Regions from separate parts of the Bacillus sp. NPDC093026 genome, predicted to be linked through region 1. Evidence: riboswitches for the same ligand, from Rfam matches in the RefSeq annotation. Region 1 holds a riboswitch; each other region holds the start of a gene.

Region 1 (10,594 bases):
GAGCAAGATTGGGACATGCTAAAGGAGACATATCGTCAGCATATCAAAACAAAATTAAAGGAAAAAGGTTTTTTTGATATTGAAGAGCTTGTAGAGTATGAGGCTGTTCAAACGCCGCTTGACTTGCAGCAGAAAACCGGCGCTTATCAAGGAGCCATTTACGGCATGTCCTCAAATTCTTTTAAGCAAGCGTTCTTTCGAATCAATAATAAATCAAAGGATATTGAAGGGCTTTGGTTTGTAGGAGGGACAAGTCATCCTGGAGGCGGGACCCCGATTGTTACAAAATCAGGACAGCTAGTCGCAGAAGCGATTACGAGACAATACGAGTAACGAAGAATGAAAAGGAGAGACAACGAGTGATTGTGGCAAAAAGAAGGTTTCCTTCACCCCATCCGAATATTCACTTATACTCAGTGACGTATAAGGCAGATGGACTCCGGATAAAAGGGCTACTCGCAGAACCAACAGAAGATGGCACTTATGATGGCTTTCTCTATTTAAGAGGCGGCATTAAAAATGTCGGGATGGTCAGGCCAGGGAGAATCGTGCAATTTGCAGCGCAAGGCTTTGTTGTGTTTGCTCCTTTTTATCGCGGAAATCAGGGGGGCGAAGGCAACGAAGATTTTGCAGGAGAGGACAGGCAAGATGCTTTTGCTGCATTTCAGCTTTTGAAGCATCATCCTAAGGTGAAAAAAGACCGTATCCATATTTTTGGCTTTTCTCGTGGCGGTATGATGGGGATTTGGACGGCTGTTGAAATGAAGGAGAAGGCCGCATCCTTTGTTTCATGGGGAGGCGTGAGTGATATGAAGCTCACTTATGAAGAACGTGTTGATATGAGAAGAATGATGAAGCGTGTGATTGGCGGTCCGCCTCATAAAGTACCAGAGGAATACGAGGTGAGAACCCCCCTGAATGTCGTGGATCAAATCGAAGCACCTGTTTTAATTATTCATGGAGAACAGGATCAGAATGTTTCGATTGAGCATGCGTATTTATTGGAGGAAGCATTACGTAAGCATGGAAAGTCTGTGGAGACATGGTATTTCCATGGATACAATCATTATTTCCCCCCGCAACATAATCGAGAGATTGTCAGACGGCTGTCAACATGGATGCACAGCCGAAAAAGCGGAAATATGGTAAAATAAATGCTAGAAAGAAATATAGAAAGTAGGGGGATTTTCGTTATGGGAATGCCTATTGAATTTAATACAATGATTGTCACAAAAGGAAAAGAGACAAGAATTGAAGAGAATGTGTTTGAGCTCATGAAGGAAGGGTACCGCATTTATCCGTTAAACATTCCGCTTGAGGTGCGGAAAACGAAAGCCGGAGAAAAAACAGGAACAGCTCATGTTGAAAAACTAGAACTGACAGATAATGTAACAAAGGTGACTTACCGCCTTATTTCATTACATTCAACGAATTAAAAAAGCTGAGGATTCCCTCAGCTTTCGTCTGTTTAAACGAGTGGTCCGCCTTTTGCTTCAATATCACTTGTTGCATGGCTGAATTTTTTGAAGTTCTTTTTAAATTCATTGGCAAGGAAACGTGCTTTTTCTTGATATGCTTCAGGGTCTGCCCATGTTTTGGCTGGTTGAAGTACTTCATCTGGCACGCCAGGAATATGAAGCGGAATGTGCAATCCAAAAATGTCATCAGTGACCATTTCTGCATGGTCAAGGTCGCCTTCAATGGCTGCTTGAACCATCGCTCTTGTGTGTGCAAGGTTCATTCGTTTGCCCGACCCATAGCCGCCACCAGTCCAACCTGTATTCACAAGGAATACTTTTGCACCATGCTCATCAATTTTTTTGCCGAGCATTTCTGCATATACGTGAGCTGGAAGTGGTAAAAATGGTGAACCGAAGCAAGTTGAGAACGTTGTTTCTGGTGAAGTCACACCACGTTCCGTTCCTGCTAGTTTACTAGTATAACCGCTTAAGAAATGATACATTGCTTGTTCTTTTGTTAGCCGGCTGATTGGAGGCAAGACGCCAAATGCATCAGCCGTTAAAAAGACAATAGCGGATGGATGACCTGCGATACTTGGTTTGACGATATTATCAATCATTTCGATTGGATAAGCAGCACGTGTATTTTCAGTAAAGAACGTGTTATCATAATCAGCTTCGCGCGTTTCTTCATCGAGCACAACATTTTCAAGGACTGAACCGAAGCGGATTGCCTTGTGAATTTGTGGTTCTTTTTCTTCACTTAAGTTCACACATTTTGCATAACACCCGCCTTCGATATTAAAGACACCTGTTCCAGACCAGCCATGCTCATCGTCACCGATCAACTTGCGGCTTGCACTTGCGGAAAGGGTGGTTTTCCCAGTACCAGAAAGACCAAAGAATAATGCAACATCACCTTCTTGACCAACGTTTGCTGAGCAGTGCATGGAAAGAATATCTTGTTCAGGAAGCAGATAGTTCATCACAGAGAAAATCGATTTCTTCATTTCACCCGCATATTCAGTTCCACCAATTAGAATCGTCCGTTTTTCAAAAGAGACGATAATAAAGGTTTCAGAGTTTGTTCCATCTCTTTCAGGGTCTGCTTTAAAGTGAGGTGCAGATAAGATGGTAAAAGGCTTCTCATTTGATGATGGTGTAGAACCGTCCGGTCTGATAAAAAGTTGTTTTGCAAATAGGTTATGCCATGCAAATTCGTTTACAACTGTAATCGGCATGCGGTATCGTTTGTCAGCGCCGGCAAACCCTTCAAATACAAATAGTTCATCACGTTCTCTTAAGTATGACACAACCTTTGTATATAAACGATCAAATGCGTCCTTGGAGATAGGCTGGTTCACATGACCCCAATCGATTTTATGCTCAGAGCTTTCTTCTTTTACGATAAATTTATCTTTAGGAGAACGTCCAGTATACGCACCTGTTGTGGCTCGGACAGCTCCTGTTGATGTTAAAACGCCTTCATTGCGTGCCAAAATCTTTTCAACAAGCTTCGGAACAGATAAATTTTGATGCGTATTTTCTAATGAGAGCAATGACTGCAAATCTTCTTTTAAATCCACTGAGTTCATAAAAAACCCTTCCTTTACCGTTGAATTTGTTTGTTTTGATTAGTATAACACATTGATAATAATAGTCTATACTATTTAGATATTTTTGTGTGTGTTTTTTCATTTCTGCCATGAAAATATGCTTTTTGGTCAAGCTAATAAAGAGGAGAGATAATTCTTTAGAAGCATTGACAGCATAGAAGGGTTAAGATAAGATATTTTATTGAACGGATACTCTTATCCCGAGTTGGTGGAGGGACAGGCCCGATGAAGCCCAGCAACCGGTTTCTTATAACAAAGGCATGAACATGCTGAGAAACCAAGGTGCTAACCTGATGCAAGGTACAAGAACACCTTGAGCGATAAGAGTGAAAGGCATGCAGATATCAGACCCTTTCCTCGCATTGAAGGAAATGGTTTTTTTATTTTTGGGATATCATATGTACAAATTGCCAATAACATCTCTAATATAAACGTTTTTCTATAAGAGGGAACGAGTTCCGTATCATATGAAGGCCCCATCTTGGGAGGATGTGGTCTTGTACAGGAGGAATTGCCATTATGAGTCAAAATCGTCGTTTATTTACTTCAGAATCAGTAACAGAAGGACATCCAGATAAAATCTGTGATCAAATTTCAGACAGCATTTTAGATGAAATTTTAAAGAAAGATCCAAATGCACGTGTTGCTTGTGAAACTTCTGTCACAACCGGTCTCGTATTAGTAAGCGGTGAGATTACAACATCTACCTATGTTGATATTCCAAAGACAGTACGTGACACCATTAAGGAAATTGGCTACACACGTGCGAAATATGGTTTTGATGCGGAAACATGTGCGGTTCTTACATCAATTGATGAACAGTCAGCTGACATTGCACAAGGCGTAGACAAAGCGCTTGAAGCACGTGAAGGAACAATGACTGAAGAAGAAATTGATGCGATCGGTGCAGGTGACCAAGGGCTAATGTTTGGTTTTGCAAACAATGAAACAGAAGAGCTGATGCCGCTACCAATTTCACTAGCACATAAATTATCTCGCCGCTTAACTGAAGTGCGCAAGGATGGAACGCTTTCATACCTTCGTCCTGACGGAAAAACACAAGTAACAGTTGAATATGATGAACAAAACAAACCAGCTCGCATTGACACAGTCGTCATCTCTACACAGCATGCACCAGAAGTGACGCTTGAACAAATTCAAAGCGACTTGAAAGAGCATGTCATCCGCCCTGTGGTTCCAAGTGAATTGATGGATGAAAATACGAAATACTTTATTAATCCAACAGGTCGTTTCGTTATCGGCGGACCTCAAGGTGATGCTGGTTTAACTGGACGGAAAATCATCGTGGATACGTATGGCGGTTACGCTCGTCATGGCGGCGGCGCTTTCTCAGGTAAAGATGCAACGAAGGTTGACCGTTCTGCAGCATACGCTGCTCGTTATGTAGCGAAAAACATTGTAGCAGCTGGACTTGCAGAATCTTGTGAAGTGCAACTTGCCTATGCCATTGGTGTAGCTCAGCCTGTGTCCATTTCTATTGATACGTTCGGAACAGGAAAAGCTTCTGAAGAGAAGTTAATTGAAGTGGTTCGTGCAAACTTTGATCTGCGTCCGGCTGGCATTATCAAAATGCTTGATCTGCGCCGTCCTATTTATAAACAAACGGCTGCATACGGACATTTTGGCCGACACGATTTAGATCTACCATGGGAAAAAACAGATAAGGCCGACACGCTTCGCAAGGAAGCATTAGGACTATAACAACATATTAAACCGCTTATTTTAAGCGGTTTTCCTTTTGGTGAAAAAAATTCAACAAAAAGTTTGAAAATGTGAAACGAAATGAGTCAAAAGACTGTCTAATTATAGGTCTACTATTAAGAAATAACATAATGTGGAGGCAATAATATGTGTGGGTTTGTTGGTGTATTGAATCACCGTCCATTGTCCGAAACGACAGAACAGGAAGAGTTAATTCAACAAATGAATCGCCTCATCGTTCATCGTGGTCCGGATGATGAGGGATACTATCATGATGAGCATGTAGGATTTGGATTTAGACGTTTAAGTATTATAGATGTGGAACATGGAAAGCAGCCGCTTTCTTATGAAGATGAGAAGTATTGGATTATTTTTAACGGAGAGATTTACAATTATGTGGAGTTAAAGGAAGAGCTTGTGAAAATGGGCTATACATTCAGTACAGATTCTGATACTGAAGTGCTTCTTGCTACATATCGTCATTATAAAGAAGAAGCGGCTTCTAAGCTTCGTGGAATGTTTGCGTTTCTCATTTGGGATAAAGAAGCGCAGCTACTATATGGCGCAAGAGATCCTTTTGGAATTAAACCACTTTATTTTACACAAATGGATGATCGAGTGTACTTTGCTTCTGAACGCAAAAGCCTTATGGCTGTAAATGAGAACATTTTATTTGATGAGACAGCCTTGCAGCAATATATGTCTTTCCAATTTGTTCCTGAGCCAAATACACTTGATCAAAAAGTGCAAAAAGTAGAGCCGGGTCATCAGTTTACATTGCGTCCTGGTCAAGAAATTCAATTTAAAACATACTGGAAAGTCCAATTCAAGCCTGAACAAACACAAGAGCAAAAATTAATAGAAGAAGTAAGAGATGCCATCTATGATTCTGTGAAAGTGCATATGAGAAGTGATGTACCTGTTGGTTCATTCCTATCAGGCGGTATCGATTCTTCTTTCATTGTGTCTGTTGCAAAGGAATTTCACCCTGAGCTGAAAACGTTCTCTGTTGGCTTCCAGCAAGATGGTTTCAGTGAGGTTGATGTGGCAAAGGAAACAGCCGATAAGCTCGGTTTGCAAAATTTTAGTGCAGTCATTTCCCCAGAGGAATATATGAACGAGCTTCCAAAGATTGTTTGGCACTTGGATGATCCTTTAGCTGATCCAGCGGCGATTCCGCTTTATTTCGTTGCAAAAGAAGCGAAAAAACAAGTGACAGTTGTTCTATCTGGTGAGGGAGCAGACGAGCTATTCGGTGGATACAATATTTACCGCGAGCCGCTTTCCTTAAAACCATTTGAATCTGTTCCATCTATGCTGAAAAAGCTACTTCTTCGTTTGGCGCGTTTGATGCCAGAAGGAATGAAAGGAAAAAGCTTCATCATCCGTGGTTGTACACCATTAGAAGAGCGTTATATCGGAAATGCGAAAATCTTTGAAGAGCCAGTGAAGAAAAACCTGTTAAAACAATATGATCCAAACGTAACGTATCGTGATGTCACAAAGACATACTTCGAGGAAAGTGCGGGATACAGTGATATTAACAAAATGCAATATGTTGATATCCATACTTGGATGCGCGGTGACATATTGCTAAAAGCAGATAAGATGACCATGGCCAATTCTCTTGAGCTTCGTGTTCCGTTTCTGGATAAGGTTGTATTTGAAGCGGCTTCTAAAATTCCTGAAGAGCTCAAAACGAAAGATGGCACAACTAAATACTTGTTGCGTAAAGCAGCAGAGGGTATTGTACCAGATCATGTGTTAAATCGTAAAAAACTAGGATTCCCTGTACCAATTCGTCATTGGCTGAAAAATGAAATGAATGCTTGGGCGAAAGATATCATTCAAAATAGTCAAACAGATGAGTATATTAACAAAGAATATGTACTTGATCTATTAAATGAACATTGTGCTGGTAAAGCAGATCATAGCCGTAAGATTTGGACGGTCTTAATCTTTATGATCTGGTACAGCATATATGTAGAGCGCAGTATTGACCCTGAACAGTTGAATCATCAACCAAAAGAAGTCATTTTTAGTTCATGAAAAAGGTTTTCAGCTATGTGCTGAAAACCTTTTTTGTCATGATAGAAAGTTTAAATCAGGGTAAAATAACAAGCGGTACATAGTTATTGCTTAATATCCTGAAAAAAACATGATAAAGTGAAGATAACAGCATTGTCTTAGCGGGATAAAAGGGAACGATAATATTGTCCTTTTTCTACATATTCTCTACGGATACGATCCATATCCTGAATGTCTTCGTCTGTTAATGTGCGAACGACTTTGGCTGGACGACCAAAAGCGAGTGTACCGTTTGGGATGACCTTTCCTTGCGGGACAAGACTGCCTGCACCGATAAAGGCTCCTTCACCAATTTCCGCTCCATCGAGAATGATCGATCCCATACCAATGAGGGCATTTTTTCGAATGATTGAGCTATGTAATGTGACTTGGTGTCCAATTGTAGCACCATCTTCAATAAGAAGTGGTTTTCCAGGGCTTTGATGCAGACAGGACAAGTCTTGAATATTGACGTTTTTTCCGATTCTCACAGGAGCGACATCGCCTCTGATGACAGTTTGGAACCAAATGCTTGAATATTCTCCGATTGTGACATCGCCAGTAATAATGGTGTTATCTGCTACAAAGACCGATTCATGAATCTCAGGTGTAAATTGATGATATGGATAAATCACTTTTTCGACTTCCTTTCTTAATACAACTTTTGTGAGGTGTTTACTTTGTGGACTTGGCATGCTGAAAGACCAGTTGGTACAATTGTGATTGTACATGGTGCAAGTGAATATCATGGCCGCTATAAATGGTTAATTGAAATGTGGCGGAATGCGGGCTATCATGTCGTGATGGGTGACCTGCCTGGGCAAGGGACAACTACAAGGGCCAGAGGCCATATTCGCTCATTTCAAGAATACATTGACACAGTAGATGAGTGGATGGAACATGCGAAGTCATTCAGACTTCCAACTTTTTTACTTGGTCATAGCATGGGTGGACTCATTTCGATTGAGTGGGTCAAGCAGTATACCCATACGAAGATTGATGGACTTATTTTATCATCACCTTGTTTAGGTCTGCAATTTAAACCAAAGAAACTGATGGATTTAGCTTCAAAAGGATTAAATGTGCTGGCACCGTCTTTTAAGGTGGAGTCTGGGCTATCCATAGAGCTTGCGACGCGTAATCAGGCAGTGATTGAAGCAGATTCTAATGACTCTCTTTATGTCACAAAAGTCTCTGTTAGATGGTATCGGGAACTTGTGAAAAACATTGATGCTGCCATGCAACCGACGAATGCCTTCCGGTCTATTCCGCTGCTTTTAATGCAGGCGGGTGATGACAAGATTGTTGATAAGACAAGGGTCATTAAATGGTTTAATGGCATTGAATCATTGAATAAATCATACCGTGAATGGGAAGGGCTGTATCACGAAATTTTTAATGAGCCTGAACGAGAAGATGTGTTTAAAGCGGCAAGAGCCTTTACAGATCAATATATTTCATTGTGAGCTTTAAGTTGGGGGTGGATTGATTTGTCAGTACCAGAGCGTCCTTTTGCACTGATGACAAAGGTTTATAAGGATATTTTTCCGCTCGTTCATCAGGAGCTTAAAAAGTGGCGAGCTCATGCAGAAACGATTGAAAACGAAGAACTAAGAACTCAGGCACTAGCGAGCATTGCGAGTAAAACATTTCACTGTGAAGGAGGAGGTATTCTATCTCTTTTAGCAGGTGAAGAAAAAGAGACGTGTGTTAAATTCATTGTGGCGTATCAAACCATTAGTGACTATTTAGATAACTTGTGTGACCGCAGTACTTCCCTTGATCCTGCTGATTTTCATATGCTGCATCAAGCGATGAGAGATGCGCTTGATATCCATGCAGAGCTGAAACCGTATTATCAATATCGAAATGATCAAGAGGATCATGATTATTTACATTCCCTTGTCCGTACATGTCAAGATGTGCTGTCACGACTTGATCATTATCAGATCATTCAGCCATATTTGCAAACACTTTGCGATTATTATAGTAATTTACAAGTACATAAGCATGTGGTGCCTCATGAGCGTGTGCCGCGATTAGAATCGTGGTTTCGTCAATATGAAAAAGATTTGCCTAAAATGGAGTGGTATGAGTTTTCAGCGTGTGCAGGGTCGACATTAGGTATTTTCTGCCTTGTGGCTTATGCACTTCAACCTGATTTTACAGAGAAGCAGGCAAAACAAATTTACGAGAGTTATTTCCCATATATACAAGGTCTTCATATATTACTGGATTATTTAATTGATCAAGAAGAGGATAGGCTTGGGGGCGACCTGAATTTCTGCTCATATTACAATTCGCATCATGAGATGATGGACAGGCTTCAGCATTTTATAGAGAAGGCGGATGAGCAGCTTAAAGGAATTCCGCATGAGAATTTTCACAAACTGATCAACAGAGGATTACTTGCAGTCTATTTGTCTGATGAGAAAGTGACAGCACAAAAAGACATAAATAAGCTGGCGAAACGGTTGATCAAATCGAGTGGGAAAACATCGTTCTTCTTCTATATCAATGGAAGAGCCTACCGAACGTATCAAAAAATGCCATGGATGAAATCTTCATAAAAAAAGCTCAAATCCACTATGATTTGAGCTTTTTTTCAATTGCCACCACAAAAGGGGGATCATTATGAATATTCATGTACTGGTAAGACAAGACTTGTACTTTTTCATGACTGAGTGATTGGCAATAGTTGATCAGTGCATCTTTTTCTGTCTTTCCTTCAGGGTGTCCGTGATAGATGACAAGGACAATGAGACCTCCTGGCCTTAACCACTCAATTAGCTGTTTGATCGCTTCAATGGTGGTGTGAGCTTGCGTTGTGACTGCTTTATTCCCTCCAGGTAAATAGCCAAGATTAAACATCGCACCTGAAATCTGTCCGTGAACATCGTCTGGAAGATAATCAGCCATCTTTTCATGTCCGTCATGAATGAGATGAACATGAGGATATTGATCACCGAGCCTTTTACTTGTCTCGTTTAAGGCTTCCTTCTGAATATCGAATGCAAAGACTTGACCATCTTTCCCCACAAGATTGGCTAAATAGAGCGTGTCGTGACCATTCCCCATTGTTGCATCAATGACGATATCGCCTTTTTGGCAGGCGCGTTCTAATAGTTCTTTGCTAAAAGGGAGCATGCGCTTTAAAATCATTTGGCCGCTTCTTCCAATCTGACGAAACGTTTACCTTGATAGCTGTTACGCCTTTCAAGTTCAGCATTAATGGCATTCAGCACTTCCCACTTGTTCACACTCCACATGGGCCCTACCATTAATTCGATTGGTCCATCACCTGTAATACGATGAATAATCATTTCAGGCGGCAAGATTTCAAGTTGATCACAAACAAGCTGAACATATTCTTCTTGGCTTAAAAATTCAAGCTTTCCTTTTTCATATTGCTTCACCATCGGTGTCCCTTTCAGCAAATGAAGCAAATGAATTTTAATTCCTTGTACATCTAATTCAGCCACAGCTTTTGCGGTTTCCATCATCATATCGCGGTTTTCAAGAGGTAAGCCGTTGATGATATGAGAGCAGACACGAATGCCGTGTTTTCTTAGCTTTTCTACACCTTTTACATAGCAGTCATAATCATGAGCCCGATTGATGAGCATAGCAGTTCGTTCGTGTACGGTTTGCAAACCAAGCTCTACCCATAAATACGTTCGCTCATTTAATTCAGCTAAATATTCCACAACGTCATCTGGCAGACAGTCT
Region 2 (10,594 bases), on a different contig from region 1:
GCTTTTATGATGAGTTTGATTCATCAATGTCGACTTTCACCAAAATGGGCGTATGGTATGCTCGCTGGTTTTCGCTTTATCCCTTTGTTTCAAAGTGAATTGAAACAAATGAAGGTTGCACATAAAATTAGAGGATACAAGCAAAAAAGCGGCTGGAAGGCCTTTATTCGCTATGCAGTGCCCCTTTTTACACAAGGTGTACGAAAGTCAGAACGCATTGCCATTGCGATGGAAGCAAGAGGCTTCACAGGGACGAGGGAGCGAACGTATTATCATGTCATCAGCACATCCTGGATCGACTATATGTATCTTTTATTCATAGTGGTCAGTGTCCTATTATGTATGCTCTTTTTTTAAAAACACACCCACAATCTTTTAATAGAATGTGGGCTTTTTATATGTCTTAGGTCATTTGGTTGATATTAGTACACATTGCAGGCTGTAATAGATCATATAAAGAACTGACGGTATTAGAGTGAGAGTTAATATTTTTAAACTTAATTGATGTCGCCTTTCGTTTTGGATAAATTGGTAAATATTTATATTTTCACTTTACCACGAAGAAATATAATCAAACAACTTTATCAAAGAAAAGAAAGAACCGTAAGCGGTCCTTTTCTTGGTTGTATCAGGTTTTAAGTAGATCAACCTATTCCCACACTTGGTCAGCAATCTCGATTACATGGCGCAACTTTTCCCATTGCTGTTCTTCTGTCAACAGATTTCCTTCTTCAGTGGAAGCGAATCCGCATTGTGGACTCAGACAAATTTGGTTGATGTTCACATATTGAGTCGCTTCTTCGATTCGCTTTTTGATTTGTTCAGCAGGCTCAAGCTCACCGTACTTTGATGTCACAAGTCCAAGAACGATTTGAAGGTTTGGATTTTTGACATATCGAAGGGGCTCGAACCCACCTGAACGCTCATCGTCGAACTCGAGGAAAAGACCATCCAAGTCTAAACCATCAAAGATCGTTTCTGCCGCCGCCTCATAACCACCTTCAGCCGCCCAAGTTGATTTGAAATTACCACGGCAAATGTGCATAGTGACGACTAAATCGTCTGGACGATCAGCAACGGCCTCATTGATTGTTTTAGCAAACGACTCACGGAGCTCATCTGCCTCACGACCAAAGGCTTTAATTTGTTCATGACCTTTTTCAGAAAAGAACACAGCCCATGCAGTATCGTCTAATTGTAAGTAGCGACAGCCAGCATCATAGAAGGCGTGAATTGCTTTTTTATAGGCTTGTGCGACATCATGGTGGAAATCATCTAAATGGTCGTACACACCTTCTTCTAGCTTCCCACGGAAAAAGAGCATATTTGGGCTTGGGATGGTCATTTTAGCCGTATGGTTACCTGCAATGCTGTGAAGAAAACGATAATCCTCTAGCATCGGATGATCTGTAAAGTCAATTTTGTCCGTCACTTTAATGCCTCGTGCTTTTGTTGTTGTGTTGTGGAATTGAATGCCCTGATCTGCTTCAAAGCCTTCGACTCCATCAAGCCCTTCAAGGAAATCAAAATGCCACCAAGCACGTCTGAACTCTCCATCTGTGACAACCTCTAGCCCAATCTCTTTTTGTTTTTCAACAATTCGTGTGATTTCTTCATTTTCAATTTGCCGAAGCTGATCTGCTGTCAGCGTACCGGCTGTTCTTTGCCGGCGTGCTTCTTTAATGCGGTTAGATCGAAGCAAACTGCCTACTTGATCTGCGCGAAACGGCGGTTTTTTTGTTTTCTTTCCGGTTGTTTGCACTTTAGTCATAGTGAATCCCTTCTTTCCTTGAGTTCAAAATAAAAAAGCCCTTCCTTTGATAAGGAAGAGCATCATATACTGTAAGATCTCTGCCTTATCTTCAAACAAGCACATATGCTTGTTTAAGGAATTAGCACCATTCTGTTCCAAGGAACAGCGGTTGCCGGGTTTCGCAGGGCCAGTCCCTCCACCACTCTTAATAAGGTTACCTTTTGATTCAATTTTCTTAATAAACACAATTATTCAACCTTTTTGAGGAAAAGTCAATGATTTTTCAATTTATTTTTCTACATGAATCAATCAGCAATGAGGACACCGGCTAGTCCGACGCAGAAGCCGTGAGATCGTGATACTGACGGCAATCATCCAGACTTCAGGTTTTCAGGTCACGCTAAAAAGAAAACAAAGGGCTAAAATGATACTTATTTAGCCCTTTGTCCATTATCTGAAAAGAGCCACGTGGGAGACTCTTTCTTTACTCTATACTTGTTTGGGTGCATTGTTTAAAGGGTGTTGGCGTTTGCCATTGTAATGGCGGCGGATACGAAAGATTTCAAACTCCGAGAGATCTGCATTTTTTCGTTTTTGGGTGCGGTTATCTTTTTTGAAAGAGAAAAGTAAGTAGCAACAAAGTGAAGCGATAATGAACAAAATGATCATATGACATTCCTCCAATTCATCCTATTCTTTAAGTATAGACAGGGTGAGTGATGTTTATAACTGAAAATAAAAAGCAGAAGTGACTTAGTTCTTTTGGTTTAGTACATCTGCTAATTTAGGTATAAAATACTGGTTGTTTTTAACTATTATATTTCCAATTATTTCATTCGTCAAGAAGAATTTTTCTGGGGTTGTCTTTATTAGTACGAATCAGTGTCATAAAAGTTTCAGAAAATTGTAAACTTTTATTAAAAAACCGTTCCCGAACAGGAACGGTTGTAAACATATTTTATGCTTTTTCTTCAAATAAACGCGCTATTTCTACGATGACTTCTGTTGCTTTGAGCATATTTTCAACAGAGATAAATTCATATTTGCCGTGGAAGTTCTCTCCGCCTGTAAAGATATTTGGTGTTGGAAGTCCTTTGTATGAAAGCTGAGAGCCGTCTGTTCCGCCGCGAATTGGTTCAATAATAGGTGTCACTGATAGGTTTTCCATCGCTTCATAGGCGATATCCACAATATGTTTCACCGGCTCAATTTTTTCTTTCATATTATAATATTGATCCTGAATCTTGAGCGTGATGCTCTTTTCGCCGTAGACAGCTCTTAAGTCATTTGCAATCTTTTCAAAGAGTGCTTTGCGATTGTTGAATGTTTCTTTATCAAAATCTCGAATAATATACTGTAGCTCTGCTTCTTCCACTTCTCCCACAAACTTCGTCAAGTGGAAAAAGCCTTCATACCCCTCTGTATACTCTGGAGATTCATCAGAAGGAAGCTTGTTGTGAAAAAGCATCCCGATTTTAGCAGCACTGACCATCTTGTTTTTCGCTGTTCCTGGATGGACGTTGTTTCCTTGAATGGACACTTTCGCACCTGCTGCGTTGAAGCTTTCATATTGAAGCTCTCCAAGCGGTCCGCCATCAATCGTATAAGCATAGGAAGCGCCAAATGCATCGACATCAAACTTGTGCGGTCCCCTTCCGATTTCTTCATCCGGTGTGAAGGCAACTCGAATCTTGCCATGCTTGATCTCTGGATGCTGAATGAGGTAATGCATGGCGGTCATAATCTCTGCAATGCCCGCCTTGTTATCTGCACCAAGCAAGGTTGTGCCATCAGTGGTAATGATCGTATGTCCTTGGTACTTTTGTAAATTAGGAAACTGTTTTGGAGATAAAACGATATGTAGCTCTTCATTTAACGTGATGTCGCCGCCCTGATAGTTCTCATGAATCTGTGGTTTCACATTCTTACCGGTGAAGTCCGTCGCTGTGTCGATATGAGCTAGGAAGCCAATGGTCGGTACTTCTTTATCTGTATTGGATGGTATTGTTCCCATGACATAACCGTTCTCATCCATTGTCACTTCTTGAATCCCGATTGCTTTCATTTCATCGACAAGCTGTCTAGCTAAGTTCAATTGTCCTTCAGTGGATGGGCAACTTTCTTGATTTGCATCAGACTGGGTATCAACTTTCACATAGTTTGTGAAACGTTCAATCATTTCCTCTCTCATCTATACGTCACTCCTTTTGTAGAATACCACCATTTTATCATGTCTTGAATGCGCTTCATAACAAGAAAGGTTTTCACTGGAAAATAGAGAGGAAAAAGGCCTACTTTGATTAGGTGATGTGCTGAATGGTTTTTTAGAGTGATTTTTTTGGTGTCTTTTTATTTATAATGAGAACATATAAAATCATCCATTTGTACGTTAAATTGGGAAAGGGGTGCGAAAGTTGGATTCAAGTCAAACGCTTGCGCTCACTCAAAAGTTTCAGGAAGCGGCTGAAGAGATTCGGCAGTCGAAGCGGAAATTCGAGAATGGGAAGAGCTTGAGCGAAAAAGACGAGAGGAAAAGAGAAGAAGGGATATAAAGACTATGGCATGTAACATTGCGGTGTTTTGAAAGGACCCGGATTCATGCTGTAGTGGATTAAGGGAAAAAAGCATTTGAGCTAGCGGGTAAGGTGTGAAAGCAGCCAATGACACCATTGATCAAGCAAATCAGGTGATACATAAAGGGATAGAACCACTGATATAATAAGCATAAAAGAGAGGACCATGTAAAGGGTGCCTCTCTTTTATTTTATACTTTCAGAGTGTTTTTCGCCCGAATAAAGGCAACAAGCTGTTTAATGTCTTCATCGGTTAGTGGAACGCCATCTACGAGGACGGTTCCTTCTTTTGCTTCCGTTAGTTCAATTTTGATATCAGAGATGTTACGTTGGAACTCTGGCTCGTCCGTTCTACCAAGTAAAAAATCAATGGACGTATCATACAAATCAGCGAGCAGCTTCACTGCTTCAAGCGAAGGTCGTCGGTATCCAGATTCGTAACCGGCATAGGTGCTTTTGGCGATACCTAGGCGATCTGCCGTATGCTGGAGAGACCATTTTTTCTTTTTTCTAAGGGTGGTTAAACGATCGAGTATCATACATGAACGCTCCTTTATATACAAACAGTATATCATATTCTTATTAAAAGTGTACGCGTAATGCGTAACAGTTTCTTGATTAATTCGCGTTATGTGACTATAATGGCAATGACGGTACGCGTAAAGCGTATATTATAGAATAGCACAAGGGAACTTATCATATGCGTGACAAACGAAGTCATTTTACTGAAAGAGGTGGACCTGTTGAAGAAACTATTACTTTTAACCACTGGTGGAACGATTGCATCTGTAGAAAGTGAAAATGGTTTAGCTCCTGGTGTCAAAGCTGAAGACCTTTTAAAATATTTAAACGAAATTAATGCTGAGTACACAATGGACACGAAGTCCCTTATGAGTATAGATAGTACAAATATGCAGCCTGAATATTGGGTGGATATCGCAACAGCCATTTATGAAAATTACGATCAATATGATGGCTTTGTCGTCACCCATGGAACAGATACAATGGCTTACACATCAGCAGCTCTTTCCTATATGCTGCAAAATCCTGATAAGCCAATCGTGATTACAGGCTCACAAATCCCTATCACGTTTAAGAAAACAGATGCAAAGAAAAACATCACAGATGCGATTCGCTTTGCATGTGACGGTGTAGGCGGAGTGTATGTCGTGTTTGATGGTCGGGTGATTCAAGGAACTCGTGCAATTAAACTAAGAACGAAAAGTTATGATGCATTTGAAAGTATTAACTACCCATATATTGCATCTATTGAAAATCATCAAATTGAATACAATAACAAAGTAAAAAGAACATCCATGAAACCGTTTAAATTAGATGCGTCTTTGAATACAGATGTATGCCTATTGAAACTGCACCCCGGTCTTAAGCCAGAGTTTTTAGATGCCATCAAAGGTGTGTACAAAGGTCTAGTGATCGAAAGCTATGGCAGCGGCGGAATTCCTTTTGAAGGAAGAAACCTTTTAGAAAAGATCAACGAACTGTTAGATGAAGGCATTTCTATTGTTATCACGACTCAATGTCTGGAGGAAGGGGAAGACATGAGTGTGTATGAAGTAGGGCGTAAGATCAATCAAGAACTTGTAGCACGTTCAAGAAATATGAATACTGAAGCCATCGTGCCAAAACTCATGTGGGCACTTGGTAAAACAACAGATCCAAGAGAAGTGAAAAAGATTATGGAAACACCAATCGCTGAAGATTTAGTGATTTAACCTATTTTATAGAAAGCAGGTCATATGAAATGGTTCACGCAACTTATCGCTACGAGAAAGATTTCCTTGGAGAAAAAGAAATTCCAGCAGATGTGTACTACGGCGTCCAAACCTTACGTGCAAAAGAGAATTTCCCGATTACTGGCTATCGCATGCACGAGGAACTGATTAGAGCCTTTGCCATCGTCAAAAAAGCGGCAGCTCTAGCCAATATGGAAGTTGGACGCTTATATGAAGGAATCGGCAATGCGATCGTCAAGGCCTCTGAAGAAGTCATTGAAGGAAAACTGCACGAGTACTTTATCGTTGATCCGATTCAAGGCGGCGCAGGAACTTCCATGAATATGAACGCTAATGAGGTCATTGGCAACAGAGCCTTAGAGATAATGGGACATCAAAAAGGTGAATACATTCATCTAAGTCCCAATACGCATGTCAACATGTCACAATCGACAAACGACTCATTTCCAACCGCTATTCATATTGCGGTGCTCAAGCAGTTAGACATTCTACTTGAGACGATGCAAGCAATGCAAGATGTGTTTCAAAAGAAAGCAAACGAATTCGATCATGTGATCAAAATGGGGCGAACGCATTTACAGGATGCTGTTCCAATTCGTTTAGGACAAGAATTTGAAGCATATAGCCGCGTAATAGGGCGTGATATCAAGCGTATTCATCAATCAAAGCAGCATTTATACGAAGTGAATATGGGTGCTACAGCCGTTGGGACTGGTTTAAACGCAGACCCTCGCTATATTGAGATTGTGGTGAAGAAACTCGCTGATATTTCTGGATTACCTCTTGTTGGGGCAGATCACCTTGTTGATGCGACTCAAAATACAGATGCTTATACAGAAGTATCCGCAGCTTTAAAAGTATGTATGATGAACATGTCTAAGATTGCCAATGACCTTCGTTTAATGGCATCTGGTCCGCGTGCAGGTCTTGCTGAAATTGCACTGCCAGCCCGTCAGCCTGGATCATCCATTATGCCTGGGAAAGTGAATCCCGTCATGGCAGAGCTCATTAACCAAATCGCTTTCCAAGTCATTGGGAATGATCACACCATCTGCCTTGCATCTGAAGCAGGTCAGCTTGAGTTAAATGTGATGGAACCTGTTTTAGTCTTTAACTTGCTGCAATCTATTAGTATCATGAATAACGGATTCCGTTCATTTACTGATCATTGCCTGACTGGTATTGAAGCAAATGAAAAACGTTTGAAAGAATATGTAGAAAAGAGTGCAGGTGTGATCACTGCAGTAAACCCTCATTTAGGTTATGAAGTAGCTGCAAGAATTGCTAGAGAAGCGATTTTAAAAGGTCAATCCATCAGAGATCTCTGCTTGCAGTATGATGTACTAACGGAAGAAGAACTTGATATTATTTTAAATCCTTACGAGATGACAAAGCCTGGTATTGCGGGTCAAGAGCTGCTTGAGCGGCAATAATATCAAAAATTTAATTTTTCTAAAATGACGAATTGCCTGTGAAAAAGAGAGAAGCAGGCAATTCGATTTCGTTCAATGGACGCACTCTTTCACAATAATTTGAAAACGCTTAACAGACGAACAAAGGAAGGAAAAAATGAAATCACCAGGTCTACTGTCTTTGATAGAAGTCGTGTCTGTGCTTGGTTTGTTTTTCGCAATCGTTTTTTCATTTACTCATTATTCACCCTAATATTTTCTTATTAGCTACACTTGTGATATGTGCCATTATGTCTATTGCAACAGGGACTTCTTGAGGCGTGTCCACATTCGAGGTTAAGCTTTGTTGTAATGAATCTTGTGATTATTTACGGGTACACAGGTCAATTCATTTGGACCAACAAAATAGAAAAGAATCGGCGCCGTAAAAGCCGTTTGAAAAAGTAAGTCACTTCTGATCGAGTGGCTTTTTAATGTCCTAGGACTTGATAACTATTCACTATACATAGAAGGAGAATGTGATTTTAGACCCCTTATAAAGAAGGACTAAAGGTGTAGCGTATGGCAGATTAAAAGCATATTTATGACAGAAAAAGAGTATAAATACCTATTTAAACATGAGTCTTTGAACCTTATAATAACAATATTGGAAAAAGTGCTATTCACCAGTGCGCTCGTTTAGATCTATCTCTAAGCAGCGTTTTTATTTTTTAGACAGGAGGGAGGAACCCTTATGAGCTTATCGGACATGCTTTCTGCCCTTAACGGCGGTATCTCAAGTAAACAAACAGAAATAGAAGAGAAAATAGCTCGACTAAAAAAAGCGAAAAGCAATGTGGAGAAAGAACAAGATGCGGCAGAAACAGACTTAAAGCAAATCAAGCAGCCAAAGCTTGGGACCTCTTGGAAAGGTGAGCGAAGCCAAGATTTCAATTCAGAGCGAAATGAAGCACACAATGCGCTACAAACGATCGTAAATGAACAATATCCTCGTTATGTAAGCCGTATCGAGTTTAAGATCAGTACATTAGAAGCCGAACTAGCAACGTTATCCTTTGCCAGTTCCTTAGCTGGAGATGCGGCACGTCTTGCTGAAAAAGGGGAAGACGCAGTGGAAGATGCAAAACGTTTGATCTCAAAAGCATGGAGTAGCTTGTAGAGCTACTTTACTAGCGGTTACATGAACAAATTTGGAGGATATCATAAATGGGACAAATTAAGTTAAACAATCAATTAGTCATGGGAAAACTAGATGAAGTCTCGCAAGCAGTAGAAGCCTTAATGATGAAAAAAGCATCAGATAAAGTTGGTGAAAACAGTTTGGAGTTTGTGTCAAAGTGGACAGTGCGTGAAGCTAAGATCAATGAAATGGTCTCTGCTTTTAAGAAGGCCCTCATCAAAAATGTCCAAGATACACGCTCCAATGTGAAGACCTTAAAAGAACAAGACGAAGCGATTGCTGCAAAATAAAGCAGGACACATTATTCGTTTTTGATATGAAGTGAAATGATAAATATAGACCTAAAGACTTATATAAGATTCGTGATTTATGGCTTTGATTTATTCCTTTTTCCTTCCAAAAATCTCGTTAAAAGGACACTTTTTCCTATTTGAGACTAAGTCTTTTCGCCTTATACTATAACAGGAAGCGAACGATAGAAATCAATAGAAAAAGTAGGTGCGCTTGCTAGATTCAATTGTTTCTTACGGAGTGTTTCGTAAGATGTCCAATAGAGGTGGATGACATGAATTTATCCGAGATGCTTCATCATTTGCATATGGGGATTGAAAACAAACGTGCGGAATTTGACGAAATGATCTCTCGGCTAAAGACAGCAAAAAGCAATATTCGTACAGAACAAGGTCTTGCACAGTCAGACATAACGGAAATTGAGAAGCCTGCTCTTGATTCGTCATGGAAGGGTAAAAGGGGAGCAGACTTTCATTGCCTTCGGAAAGAGGCCTTCAGTGCCATGCATCACATTGTGAACAATGAGTATGAACAATACATCACTGAAATTGACCAAAAAATCATGCACTTTGAATTGAAGAAAATGGAGCTTGCTGTCGCAAGTAACTTTGCGGGTAGAGCCCAGGATGTCATGGAAAAGGGCGAAGATTTTGCAATGGATGTAAAACAATTGATTGAACGGGGCTGGAAAGCTCTTTAATGAAATAAATGGGCAGCCGTCTATAGTGGACGGTTGTTTTTTCATGTTTCTCATCTTTTGTCACATCTAGCGCCGCCAATACTATCTCCATTACATGAAGCGTCGTGTGCATGATGGTGCATTGTTTGATCTGTACATGATGAAAATGATTCTGATCAGAAAAGGAAATTCTTCATTTGGTCTTAGGAATGATCTGATTAAAAGGATGAACAACAAGAGAATACAGCCGATAAAAAAGATAGTAAACATGTGATCTCTCCGCATAATTGCTTCTATACATGTGATACGATTAAAAAGAATAGAAGTTCCGATCACTTCTTCATAAAAGTATGGTTAAGTCTGTTATCATCACACATACAGAAAGAGAAGGATAATTTATAAATGATAAGGAAAAATATTTTTTTAGCTGTCGGCATTACACCGAATTCGCATTACACCGAGTCTTTCACCAGAAAGCTTTGGCAGGCTGGTAGAGGGGAATTCTTAGATTTTAGATCATAAATGTTCCACATGAAACATTTTACGACAAGTTTCACTATAACGAATCAATCAATCGACAATCACATACAGTGGTCTTGATCTGGATAGGTTTCAAATGTGATCATAAAAAGAGAATATAGTTTTTATGGTATTGAGAAAAGAAAGGAAGAGAGGATTATGTCAAATTTTTTTGGAATCGACCATGTTCAATTAGCTGCCCCAAAAGGTAGTGAAGAGAAAGCACGTTTGTTTTATGGCGAAATTTTAGGAATGGAAGAAATACCTAAGCCTAGTAATCTAGCTAAACGTGGAGGTGTCTGGTTTCAATGCGGCAATCATCAGCTTCACATTGGCATTCAGGATCAATTTCAAGCTGCAAAGAAAGCCCATCCGGCTTTTCTTGTAAAGAGTCTATCGGAATTAAAAGAGACATTAGTGAAACATCAAATTA
Region 3 (10,594 bases), on a different contig from region 1:
CATGAGATGGGGATTTGGTTGGCAGCATGGTCCCTTTGAATTATGGGATGCAATTGGTGTAAAAACAGCCGTCCAGCGAATGGAGAAAGAAGGTCATGACATTCCGAAATGGGTGCAAGACATGCTGGCTGACGGACATGAGACATTTTATCAAGAAAATGACAAGGGACATCGTGCCTATTATCAGGATGGAGCCTACGAGCTGGAGAAAGTGAACGAGAAAAATATCTCAATTGCCAGATTGAAAAAGCAAAATGGTGTGATCTTCAAAAATACAGGTGCAAGCTTGATTGATATTGGTGACGATATTGTACTGCTTGAATTCCACTCTAAGAGTAATGCGATTGGGCTTGATGTGATTGATATGATCAATCGTTCAATAGATGAAACAGAAAAGAATTATAAAGGACTTGTCATTGGAAACCAAGGAAAGAATTTCTGTGTTGGAGCAAACCTTGCCCTTATTTTAATGGAAGCGCAGGATGATAATTTCTTTGAAATTGACTTTGTGATTCGCCGCTTCCAGCAGGCTATGATGAAAGTTAAATATAGTGAGCGTCCAGTTGTTGTGGCTCCGTTTGGCATGACACTTGGAGGCGGAACAGAGCTTTGCCTGCCAGCAACCGGTATACAGGCGTCCAGTGAAACCTACATGGGACTTGTAGAAGTAGGTGTCGGCCTCATTCCAGGAGGCGGAGGAAATAAAGAGCTTTATCTTCGTCATTTGCAAGGAGAGTCTAAACCGTCTGCTACAGCCATACAAGATGCGACGCTTCAAACCTTTGAAACCATTGCGATGGCGAAAGTGTCAACATCAGCTGAAGAAGCAAGAGACATGAAGATGCTACGTCCAAGTGATCGGATAAGCATGAACGGTGATCACCTCATCTATAATGCAAAACAGCTAGTACTTTCGCTCGATGAAAGCGGGTATCGTGCGCCGCTGAAGCAAAAGGTGCCGGTAATGGGTGAAACAGGCTATGCAGCGATGATTCTGGCTGCTGAAAATATGAGGCTTTCTGGTTACATTTCAGAGCATGACATGACCATTGCGAAAAAACTGGCATACGTCATCTCGGGCGGTAAGTTGCCATTTGGAACAGAAGTGGATGAGCAATACTTATTAGAGCTTGAAAGAGAAGCCTTTCTAAGTCTTGTTGGAGAAGTGAAATCACAGGCACGAATGCAGCACATGCTAGTTAAAGGTAAACCTTTACGTAACTAAGGGGGAGTAAAGATGAGAGAAGCAGTAATTGTAGCTGGCGCAAGAACACCAGTCGGGAAAGCAAAAAAAGGATCTTTAAAAACTGTTCGTCCTGATGATATGGGGGCATTGTGTGTCAAAGAAACATTAAAGCGTGCCGGTGATTACGATGGGGCAATTGATGACCTAATTATTGGGTGTGCGACACCAGAAGCAGAGCAAGGGTTAAATGTTGCTCGGAATATTGGGGCATTAGCAGGACTGCCTTATACTGTACCCGCCATCACCATTAATCGCTACTGTTCTTCTGGTCTTCAGTCGATTGCTTACGCAGGTGAGCGCATTATGCTGGGGCAGGCAGAAACCATTTTAGCAGGCGGGGTTGAATCAATGTCTCAAGTACCTATGATGGGACATTCGATTCGTCCGAATGCCCTATTGGCAGAACAAGCACCGGAATACTACATGAGTATGGGGCACACAGCGGAGCAGGTTGCACAAAAGTATCAGGTTACACGACAGGATCAAGATGCATTTGCAGTGAGAAGTCATCAAAAGGCAGCAAAGGCATTGCAAGAAGGGAAGTTTTCAGACGAAATTGTTCCTGTTGATGTCACGGAAAGACGGATTGGAGAGCAATATCAACTAGAAGAAAAGCAATTCACCTTTTCGCAGGATGAAGGCGTAAGACCTGGGACAACGGAGGAAATCCTTTCGACATTGCGTCCTGCTTTCTCAACAAAAGGAACGGTCACAGCAGGCAACTCTTCACAAACAAGTGATGGTGCGGCATGTGTCATGTTGATGGACCGTGAAAAGGCATCCTCTCTATCTCTTCAGCCGCTTGCTAAATTTAAAGCGTTTGCTGTTGGCGGTGTACCGCCTGAAGTCATGGGAATCGGTCCGGTTGAAGCCATTCCCCGTGTATTAAAAATAGCCGGTCTTGAGCTAAAGGACATTGGTCTGTTTGAATTAAATGAAGCCTTTGCATCTCAGGCGATTCAAGTCATTCGGCATTTAGGAATAGACGAAGAGAAGGTGAACGTTAATGGTGGTGCGATTGCTTTAGGCCATCCGCTTGGCTGTACAGGAACCAAACTGACGTTATCACTCATTCATGAAATGAAAAGACGGAACGAACAATTTGGTATTGTCACGATGTGTATCGGCGGAGGAATGGGAGCAGCAGGCATTTTTGAATTGATTTAAAGGGGGAGAAACAAGATGAAAGCGATGGAAGATGTAAAAAAGGGTGGCAGTTTTTTAATTGATGAGACGAATTATGAGCATATTTTCACACCAGAGGATTTTTCTGATGAACATTTGATGATTGGAAAAACAACAGAAGATTACATTTTACAAGATGTTGTGCCGTATATTGATCAAATTGAGAATCATGAATTCGAGCATTCTGTTAGGCTCTTAAAAAAGGCAGGAGAACTTGGGCTGCTTGGTGCCGACGTTCCTGAGGAGTTTGGGGGACTCGGTTTAGATAAGATCAGTTCTGCCATCATTACTGAAAAATTCGCAAGAGCAGGCAGTTTCTCTCTTTCCTATGGCGCTCATGTCGGAATCGGTTCTCTGCCTATCGTCTTGTTCGGTAATCAAACACAAAAGGAAACTTACTTGCCGAAACTCGCCTCCGGAGAGACCATTGCGGCATATGCTTTAACGGAACCAGGATCAGGCTCTGACGCACTAGGAGCGAAAACAACAGCGGTACTGAATGAAGCTGGAACGCATTATGTATTAAATGGAGAAAAGCAGTGGATCACGAACTCCGCATTTGCAGATGTCTTTGTGGTCTATGCAAAAATTGACGGTGAATATTTCTCTGCTTTTATCGTAGAAAAGGATTTTCCGGGTGTCAAAACAGGACCTGAGGAGAAAAAGATGGGCATTAAAGGATCATCTACAAGAACACTAATCCTTGAAGATGCGCAAGTACCAAAGGAGAATTTACTTGGTGAAGTAGGCAGAGGGCATGTGATTGCCTTTAACATTTTGAATATCGGCCGTTATAAACTGGCTGTCGGTACAATCGGTGCATCAAAACGAGTCATTCAATTATCTGCCGAATATGCAAACCAGCGTAAGCAATTCAAAACGCCGATTTCTCAATTTAGCTTAATTGGTGAAAAAGTAGCCAACATGTCGGCGAAGCTGTACGCAATGGAAAGTGCCGTTTACCGCACCGTTGGATTATTCGAACAGCGGATGGGTTTATTAAGTGATGAAGAGCAAAAGGATGGTAAGCAAATTGCGCAATCCATTGCGGAGTATGCAATCGAATGCTCACTTTGTAAAGTGCTTGGCTCTGAAACATTAGATTATATTGTGGATGAAGGCGTACAAATTCACGGCGGTTATGGTTTTATGCAAGAATATGAAGTCGAGAGAGCATATCGTGACTCACGAATTAACCGAATATTTGAAGGGACAAACGAAATCAACCGTTTGCTTGTGCCAGGCACTTTTTTGAAGAAGGCAATGAAAGGTGAACTGCCGCTCCTTCAAAAAGCGCAAACATTACAGGAAGAGCTCATGATGATGATGCCAGAAGAGCCAGGCGATCAGCCGCTTGATCAGGAGAAATATTTACTTGCACATGCGAAAAAGATTGCCCTCATGGTTGCAGGCATGGCAGCGATGAAATATGGGAAAGCACTAGAGCGTGAGCAGGAGATTCTAGTGAATATTGCCGATATTGTCAATGGCATTTTTGCCGCTGAATCTGCCATCCTTCGTACGGAAAAAGCAATTGCCACAACAGGCGTAGAGAAGAACGCACAAAAACTCGCTTACACACAAATTTTCACACAGGAAGCCTTTTTAGAAATTGAAGCACATGCAAAAGAATCATTAATCGCCATGGAGGAAGGAGATTCACTCCGCATGAGCCTGTCAGCCCTTCGTAAGCTGACAAGATTCACACCAATCAATGTCATTGCGACGAAGCGTCAAGTAGCTAAACGTATCTTTGAAGCCGAGAAATATATCGTATAAGCAACAAATCGAAAGGTGTGGATGCGCATGTCCGCACCTTTTTGTAAGCATACATTTAGGTTTTTAAAATGGTTTATGATAAAATGTTGTCACAATTTGCAGGGGGTGAAAATGGTGGCTTTAGATTTTTATGAATATCCATCTTGCGGCACATGCCGAAAAGCAAAAAAGTGGCTTGAAGATCACAACAAAGAAATCAATAGCATACATATCGTCGAAGAGACGCCGGATAAAGAAACACTCAAAGCTCTTTATCAAAAAAGCGGTTTGGAGCTAAAGAAATTCTTTAATACAAGCGGACAGAAATACCGAGAGCTGCAGCTTAAGGATCAACTTCCTGCAATGTCAGAGGACGATCAACTTGAATTGCTTGCATCAAATGGTATGCTGATTAAGCGTCCAATTACAACAGACGGCAAACGAGTGACAGTTGGATTTAATGAAGATACATTTAAAAGCGTCTGGAAATGATGTAACTTTCATTCAGATTGTGGTATCTTCAATATAAACGCAAAAAAGACTGGAGGGATATTGAAATGAGCATACCAAAAGATTTACGTTATTCCGAAGAACATGAATGGGTCAAAGTAGAAGGAGATAAGGTGCGTATCGGTATTACGGATTTTGCTCAATCCGAGCTAGGCGATATCGTGTTCGTTGAGCTTCCTGAAGTAGGAGACAAATTGACAGCGGACGAGCCTTTCGGAAGTGTAGAATCAGTCAAAACTGTTTCTGAACTTTACGCACCAATTAACGGAACAATCGTTGAAGTAAACAATGAGCTAGATGACAGCCCAGAATTCGTGAACGAATCTCCATACGAGAAAGCATGGATGATCGTTGTAGAACCAGCGGATGCCTCTGAAATCGAGGACTTAATGACTGCTGAGCAATATGAGGAAATGACAAAAGAAGACTAATTCATGAGAAATTGGACACTCTACCTTTATGGGGGGTGTCCAATTTGTCTTTTCAAAAAGAACAGGTGGATATAACAAAACATGTAACTGGTCGATTCAAAGAAAATGGCATGGTGCTTTATCATCAAAATGAAGAGATTGGAAAGATGATTAGTGAAAATCAATATGAGTTGAAACCTGGCTATTCCTATGATCAGAATCGGTTTTATCGCTTGTCTGATACATTAACACACGGGACGGAAAAATACGTTGACTGTGATGATGAAAATGGCTGGTGCTAATCGTTTAATCAGACTGCAGCGAGAGAATGCTGCAGTCTTTTTGATGAACAAGTGTCTCATCTTTACAACCTTACCCAAAGGTTGTAATCTAATGAAGAAGTGAATCAACGTCAAAAGGGCCGGGTGATCATGATGAAACATGAGAATGTAGAAAAGGTCATCATTGTAGAAGGTAAATCAGACAAACAAAAACTAAAAGAAGTCATAAGTGAGCCTGTTACCATTATTTGCACCAATGGCACCATCAGTACATCGAAGCTGGATCAGCTAGTGGACGATCTATTAGGGAAAGACGTTTACATATTAGCAGACAGTGACGATGCTGGCGATAAACTGCGGAAGCAATTCCGAAAAGAGTTCCCTGAAGCACTTCATCTTTTTGTAGACAAAATGTACCGCGAAGTTGCCGCTTCACCAACAGCCCATATTGCATCTGTCTTATTAGCTGCAAACATTGATGTTCATTCGAAATATTTGTGAGGGTGGGCGTACTATGAAAGAGATTGAGGAGCACGAATTGAAGGAGATAAAGGACGATTTATTTCTTTTGTATTTATATACACCGTTTTGTGGAACGTGCCAGCTTGCGAAGAAAATGCTGATAGTTGTAGATACCATGCAGCCAGATGTTCCATTTTACGAGAATAATTTAAATTATTCACCTAGTTTAGCGAAAGGATTTGAAATAGAAAGTGTTCCATGCTTTTTATTGTTTAAAGACGGCAAGATCGTTCAAAAAGGCTATGCCTTTCATTCTGTTCCATATCTTCATGAAATGATTGAAACCGCTAAATAAAGCGGTTTTTTGTCATGTTTCAAGCCATTCAATTGAAAATTTGTCGAGTTATTTATAAAGGACAAGCCAACGTTTGTAGAGAAATGTTATGTATAACCAAATGACAGGGAGGTTATACATGTGGAAAAAACCAAAGCCCATGGAAACACAAAACAGCGATTTTTACTAAAACCGCTGCTCTCATCATCATCCTTGAAGATTACATTTGAAGCGGAAGCAGATTCTTGTACATTGATTGTGGATGAACGTGGTGAAGTCAAGAAACTACCTGCAATTGAGTTATCGGATCTCACTTTTTATGGTGAGAGAAAGGAAATTCTTCAATTATTAGATGGAAATCTATCTTTACAGCAATTAATTAGTCGTGGGCAAGTAAAGGTGAAAGGCTCATTCCGAGCACTTCTTAGATTAGAGGCGGTGCTTTGGCTAACGAACGGTTTTTTTAGGAAAATGATCACTTAGTCGTTTACTTGGAAATTAGCGATTTACAGCGTTGACATATCTCGGGTAGCATGATATCCTACGTTAGTAAAAACATGAACATCACATAAAACAACATATTTTCTCTTATTAAGAGAGGTGGAGGGACGTGCCCTATGAAACCCGGCAACCGTCAGCATAGCTGAAATTGGTGCCAATTCACTCAAAGCCGCAACGCTTTGAAAGATGAGAGAAAGGCGTATTTGAAATAAAAGGCCTTTCTGCTTGTGTTGCAGTTAGGTCTTTTTTACTGACCTAGAGTCATGAGGGAAGAACGAAGAACGTATGTGATGGCACGCTACAGATTCAGCAAGAAAGCAGGTGATCAGGCTATGATCCAATTACAGAATGTATCAAAAACGTACCACTCAAAAAACGGAAATGTTGACGCAGTGAAAAACGTCAACTTGGAGATTGATAAAGGTGAAATATTCGGAATTATCGGGTATAGCGGCGCAGGGAAAAGCTCCCTGATTAGGCTACTAAACGGTCTAGAGTTGCCAACAGAAGGAATAATTGAAGTGGCAGGCAACCGGATTAATGAAATATCGAGCGCTAAACTTCGCAAGGCAAGACAGGAAATCAGCATGATTTTCCAGCACTTTAACCTACTATGGTCGAGAACTGTACGACAAAATATTATGTTCCCGCTTGAAATTGCAGGTGTACCGACTTCAAAACGGAGAGCTCGTGCAGATGAACTGATTAAATTGGTCGGCTTAGAAGGAAAAGAAAATGTCTATCCATCGCAACTTAGCGGCGGACAAAAGCAGCGCGTAGGGATTGCTCGAGCACTAGCAAATAACCCAAAGGTTCTTCTTTGTGATGAAGCAACGTCTGCTCTTGATCCACAAACGACAGACTCTATTCTTGAGCTTTTGGCAGATATCAATCAACGATTAGGTTTAACCATTGTGCTAATTACACACGAAATGCATGTCATCCGTAAAATTTGTCATCGTGTGGCGGTCATGGAAAATGGACGTATCGTCGAAGAGGGCGAGGTATTACGCGTCTTTAGACAGCCGAAGGAAGAAATGACGAAACGATTTGTGAAACAGCTTGTTGAGCCGGAGGAAGCTAAGGAAACGATTGAGCACATCTTAGAGCGGATGAAAGAAGGGAAGGTTGTTCGTTTGTCCTTTATCGGCGATTCTGCCGAGCAGCCGCTCATTACTGAAATCATTCGATCATTCCAAGTCGATGTGAACATCCTCCAGGGGAAAATTACTCAAACGCAGGAAGGTGCGTTTGGAACACTCTTTATCCACATCAATGGAGTAGAGACTGAAGTGGAAAAAGCCATCGCCTATATTCAAAGCAAACAGGTCGAAATTGAGGTGATGACACATGTTTGAGAAATGGTTCCCGAATGTTGACCTTGAAGTCATTTGGAATGCGACGGGTGAAACGGTGTATATGACGCTTATTTCACTTGCATTTGCTTTTGTCATCGGCATCATCCTAGGGCTATTGCTCTATCTGACTAGTAAAGGCGGTTTATGGGAAAATAAACCGATCAATGCAGTTATCGGGGCAATCGTCAACATTTTTAGATCGATTCCTTTTATCATTTTAATCATTCTTTTATTAGGGTTTACAAAATTCTTAATGCATACCATTTTAGGTCCAAATGCAGCCCTGCCCGCCCTTGTCATTGGATCTGCACCTTTCTATGCACGTCTTGTTGAAATTGCACTTCGTGAGGTAGACAAAGGTGTGATTGAAGCGGCAAGATCAATGGGCGCAAAGACATCAACGATTATTTTTAAAGTCTTGCTGCCAGAATCATTGCCAGCCCTGATTTCAGGAATTACTGTCACAGCAATTGCTTTAATTGGTTCTACTGCAATTGCAGGTGCAATTGGGGCAGGCGGACTTGGTGACCTCGCCTATGTGGAAGGGTACCAATCTGGAAATACAGATGTCACACTTGTTGCCACTGTTTTTATCCTAATCATCGTCTTTATTATTCAGATAATCGGTGATTTGATAACCAATAAAATTGATAAACGTTAAGGGAGGATTTATTCATGAAGAAATTGATTTTAAGTGCACTATTTCTAGGATTTGCAGGCATTTTAGCTGCATGCGGTTCATCTAATAACGCAAGCGAAAGCAAAACCATCACGGTTGCTGCATCAAAAACACCACATGCTGAAATTCTTGAGGAAGCAAAACCACTTTTAAAAGAAAAAGGCTATGACCTAAAAATAAAAGTGCTTAGCGATTATAAAATGTACAATAAAGCTTTAGCTGAAAAAGAAGTGGATGCGAACTTTTTCCAACATATTCCTTACTTAAACGAAGAAAACAAATCAAACAAAGATTATAACCTAGTGAGTGCAGGTGCTATTCACCTTGAGCCTTTCGGTATCTACTCTAAGAAATACAAATCAGTCAAAGATATTCCAAACGGCGGCACGATCATCATGACAAACAACGTGGCTGAGCAAGGTCGTATGCTTGCCCTACTTCAAAATGCTGGCGTGATCAAGCTTGATTCAAAGGTTGATACAATCAACGCAACATTGAAAGACATTAAAGAAAACCCAAAGAACTTGAAATTCAAAAAAATCGCTCCTGAACTCACAGCGAAAGCTTATGAAAACAGTGAAGGAGACGCAGTCTTTATCAACGTAAACTATGCAATTCAAAATCATTTGAATCCGAAGAAAGATGCAATTGAACTTGAGCAAACAAAGAACAACCCTTACGCAAACATTGTAGCTGTTCGTAAAGGTGACGAAAAATCAGAGAAAATCAAGACTTTAATGGAAGTGCTTCACTCTAACAAAATTAAAGAATTCATCGAAAAAAAATATGATGGTGCAGTCTTACCTGTATCTGAATAATATGCTCGAAAACCTTGCTTGAATGAAAGCGAGGTTTTTTTGTGTATTTTTTTAAATCTCGCTCATAATAAAGACGTACAAATGACCTGAAGGGATTGAATCAATGTGAACGAACAGCATATGAACGGAACCATGCAACAATCACTAACCGATTATAAAACCGCAATGGGTGAATTTCAGAAGAAAATGCCGGTGTTTGGCAAGAAATTCAATGAATTTACGGAGCAATGCTTTCAAAGCGGTTCTTTGACGCAAAAAGAGAAACAAATGATTGCCCTTGGCATTAGCATTCATGCACAAGATGAATATTGTATGATTTATCATACAAAGGGGGCGCTTGATCAAGGAGCTACAGAAGAGAATGTATTGGAAGTCGTCAGTGTAGCAGCAGCGTTCGGCGGGGGAGCGGCACTCAGCCAAGGGATCACTGTTGTTCAGCAATGTATTGATGAATTTGGCGGACAGACGCATTAATAGAAGGAAAACACGGTATTTTTCCATATGGGAGAGATGAGTGATTCTCTTGCCAGTGTGTGAGTAAATATGCCAACATAAAGCGTCATATCCCTTTTGAGTGAAGTGCCATTGATTTGATAAAATAGAACTACACTAAAAGAAGGAGATGGTTTATTATCGGTTCGGACCAGAGTATACTGGGATTGGATTATACCGCCGAGATGGAAAAGGCCATGCACAAATCTCATGGCATGAGCTATGCAGAGTACGAAAGAAACCATGACTTACGGATGAAAGTAGAATATAAACGAGAGCAGTCCTATCGAGACGAGAAAAGGCAGCTCGCAAAAATGAATATACAGGGCTATTGATAGCTAAGGGGCGGGGAGATCACTCTCCGCTTTTTCTTTTTATGAGAACAGTCTTTTCGACATAAATTCTTTTATCCATCTGCATTTTTTGTTAGAATTTTGAGGGCATCCTCTTACGCTTGTCGTGAATGTGTTGTATTCACTTTTAATTTGTTATAAAATTAGAATGAGAATAAATTGAGAATAATGATTATTTTGGAGGTATCGATATATGACTGCTTCGAC

What was found. Region 1 has a riboswitch for S-adenosylmethionine ahead of metK (methionine adenosyltransferase). Riboswitches for the same ligand answer to the same signal wherever they lie in the genome.
Region 2: another riboswitch for S-adenosylmethionine. It lies ahead of ACIQCE_RS05555 (5-methyltetrahydropteroyltriglutamate--homocysteine S-methyltransferase); the one in region 1 lies ahead of metK (methionine adenosyltransferase).
Region 3: another riboswitch for S-adenosylmethionine. It lies ahead of ACIQCE_RS08110 (methionine ABC transporter ATP-binding protein); the one in region 1 lies ahead of metK (methionine adenosyltransferase).

Annotation. Positions count from the first base shown of each region.
Region 1 is NZ_JBIVPN010000004.1:185,097-195,690, reverse strand. Features, by position in the region: gene ACIQCE_RS11745 (phytoene desaturase family protein) at 1-333, shown strand, start outside; gene ACIQCE_RS11740 (alpha/beta hydrolase family protein) at 360-1,154, shown strand; gene ACIQCE_RS11735 (DUF2584 domain-containing protein) at 1,194-1,436, shown strand; gene pckA (phosphoenolpyruvate carboxykinase (ATP)) at 1,469-3,055, opposite strand; SAM riboswitch class I at 3,269-3,403, shown strand; gene metK (methionine adenosyltransferase) at 3,596-4,798, shown strand; gene asnB (asparagine synthase (glutamine-hydrolyzing)) at 4,946-6,847, shown strand; gene ACIQCE_RS11715 (gamma carbonic anhydrase) at 6,985-7,500, opposite strand; gene ACIQCE_RS11710 (alpha/beta hydrolase) at 7,546-8,331, shown strand; gene ACIQCE_RS11705 (tetraprenyl-beta-curcumene synthase family protein) at 8,356-9,435, shown strand; gene mnmM (tRNA 5-(aminomethyl)-2-thiouridylate-methyltransferase MnmM) at 9,452-10,027, opposite strand; gene mnmL (tRNA modification radical SAM protein MnmL/YtqA) at 10,024-10,594, opposite strand, start outside.
Region 2 is NZ_JBIVPN010000002.1:133,417-144,010, forward strand. Features, by position in the region: gene ACIQCE_RS05550 (energy-coupling factor transporter transmembrane component T family protein) at 1-357, shown strand, start outside; gene ACIQCE_RS05555 (5-methyltetrahydropteroyltriglutamate--homocysteine S-methyltransferase) at 650-1,771, opposite strand; SAM riboswitch class I at 1,854-1,968, opposite strand; gene pepT (peptidase T) at 2,712-3,944, opposite strand; gene ACIQCE_RS05565 (hypothetical protein) at 4,168-4,305, shown strand; gene ACIQCE_RS05570 (helix-turn-helix domain-containing protein) at 4,518-4,865, opposite strand; gene ACIQCE_RS05575 (asparaginase) at 5,070-6,059, shown strand; gene aspA (aspartate ammonia-lyase) at 6,089-7,513, shown strand; partial or broken gene ACIQCE_RS05585 (hypothetical protein) at 7,726-7,806, shown strand; gene ACIQCE_RS05590 (YwqH-like family protein) at 8,226-8,651, shown strand; gene ACIQCE_RS05595 (YwqI/YxiC family protein) at 8,699-8,962, shown strand; gene ACIQCE_RS05600 (YwqH-like family protein) at 9,238-9,663, shown strand; gene ACIQCE_RS05605 (VOC family protein) at 10,321-10,594, shown strand, end outside.
Region 3 is NZ_JBIVPN010000002.1:624,092-634,685, forward strand. Features, by position in the region: gene ACIQCE_RS08065 (3-hydroxyacyl-CoA dehydrogenase/enoyl-CoA hydratase family protein) at 1-1,225, shown strand, start outside; gene ACIQCE_RS08070 (acetyl-CoA C-acetyltransferase) at 1,238-2,413, shown strand; gene ACIQCE_RS08075 (acyl-CoA dehydrogenase family protein) at 2,429-4,210, shown strand; gene ACIQCE_RS08080 (arsenate reductase family protein) at 4,325-4,681, shown strand; gene gcvH (glycine cleavage system protein GcvH) at 4,747-5,130, shown strand; gene ACIQCE_RS08090 (YusG family protein) at 5,175-5,411, shown strand; gene ACIQCE_RS08095 (toprim domain-containing protein) at 5,541-5,891, shown strand; gene ACIQCE_RS08100 (thioredoxin family protein) at 5,905-6,207, shown strand; gene ACIQCE_RS08105 (SCP2 sterol-binding domain-containing protein) at 6,328-6,669, shown strand; SAM riboswitch class I at 6,772-6,880, shown strand; gene ACIQCE_RS08110 (methionine ABC transporter ATP-binding protein) at 7,020-8,045, shown strand; gene ACIQCE_RS08115 (methionine ABC transporter permease) at 8,038-8,706, shown strand; gene metQ (methionine ABC transporter substrate-binding lipoprotein MetQ) at 8,721-9,542, shown strand; gene ACIQCE_RS08125 (carboxymuconolactone decarboxylase family protein) at 9,663-10,016, shown strand; gene ACIQCE_RS08130 (YuzK family famiily protein) at 10,232-10,369, shown strand; gene sufC (Fe-S cluster assembly ATPase SufC) at 10,581-10,594, shown strand, end outside.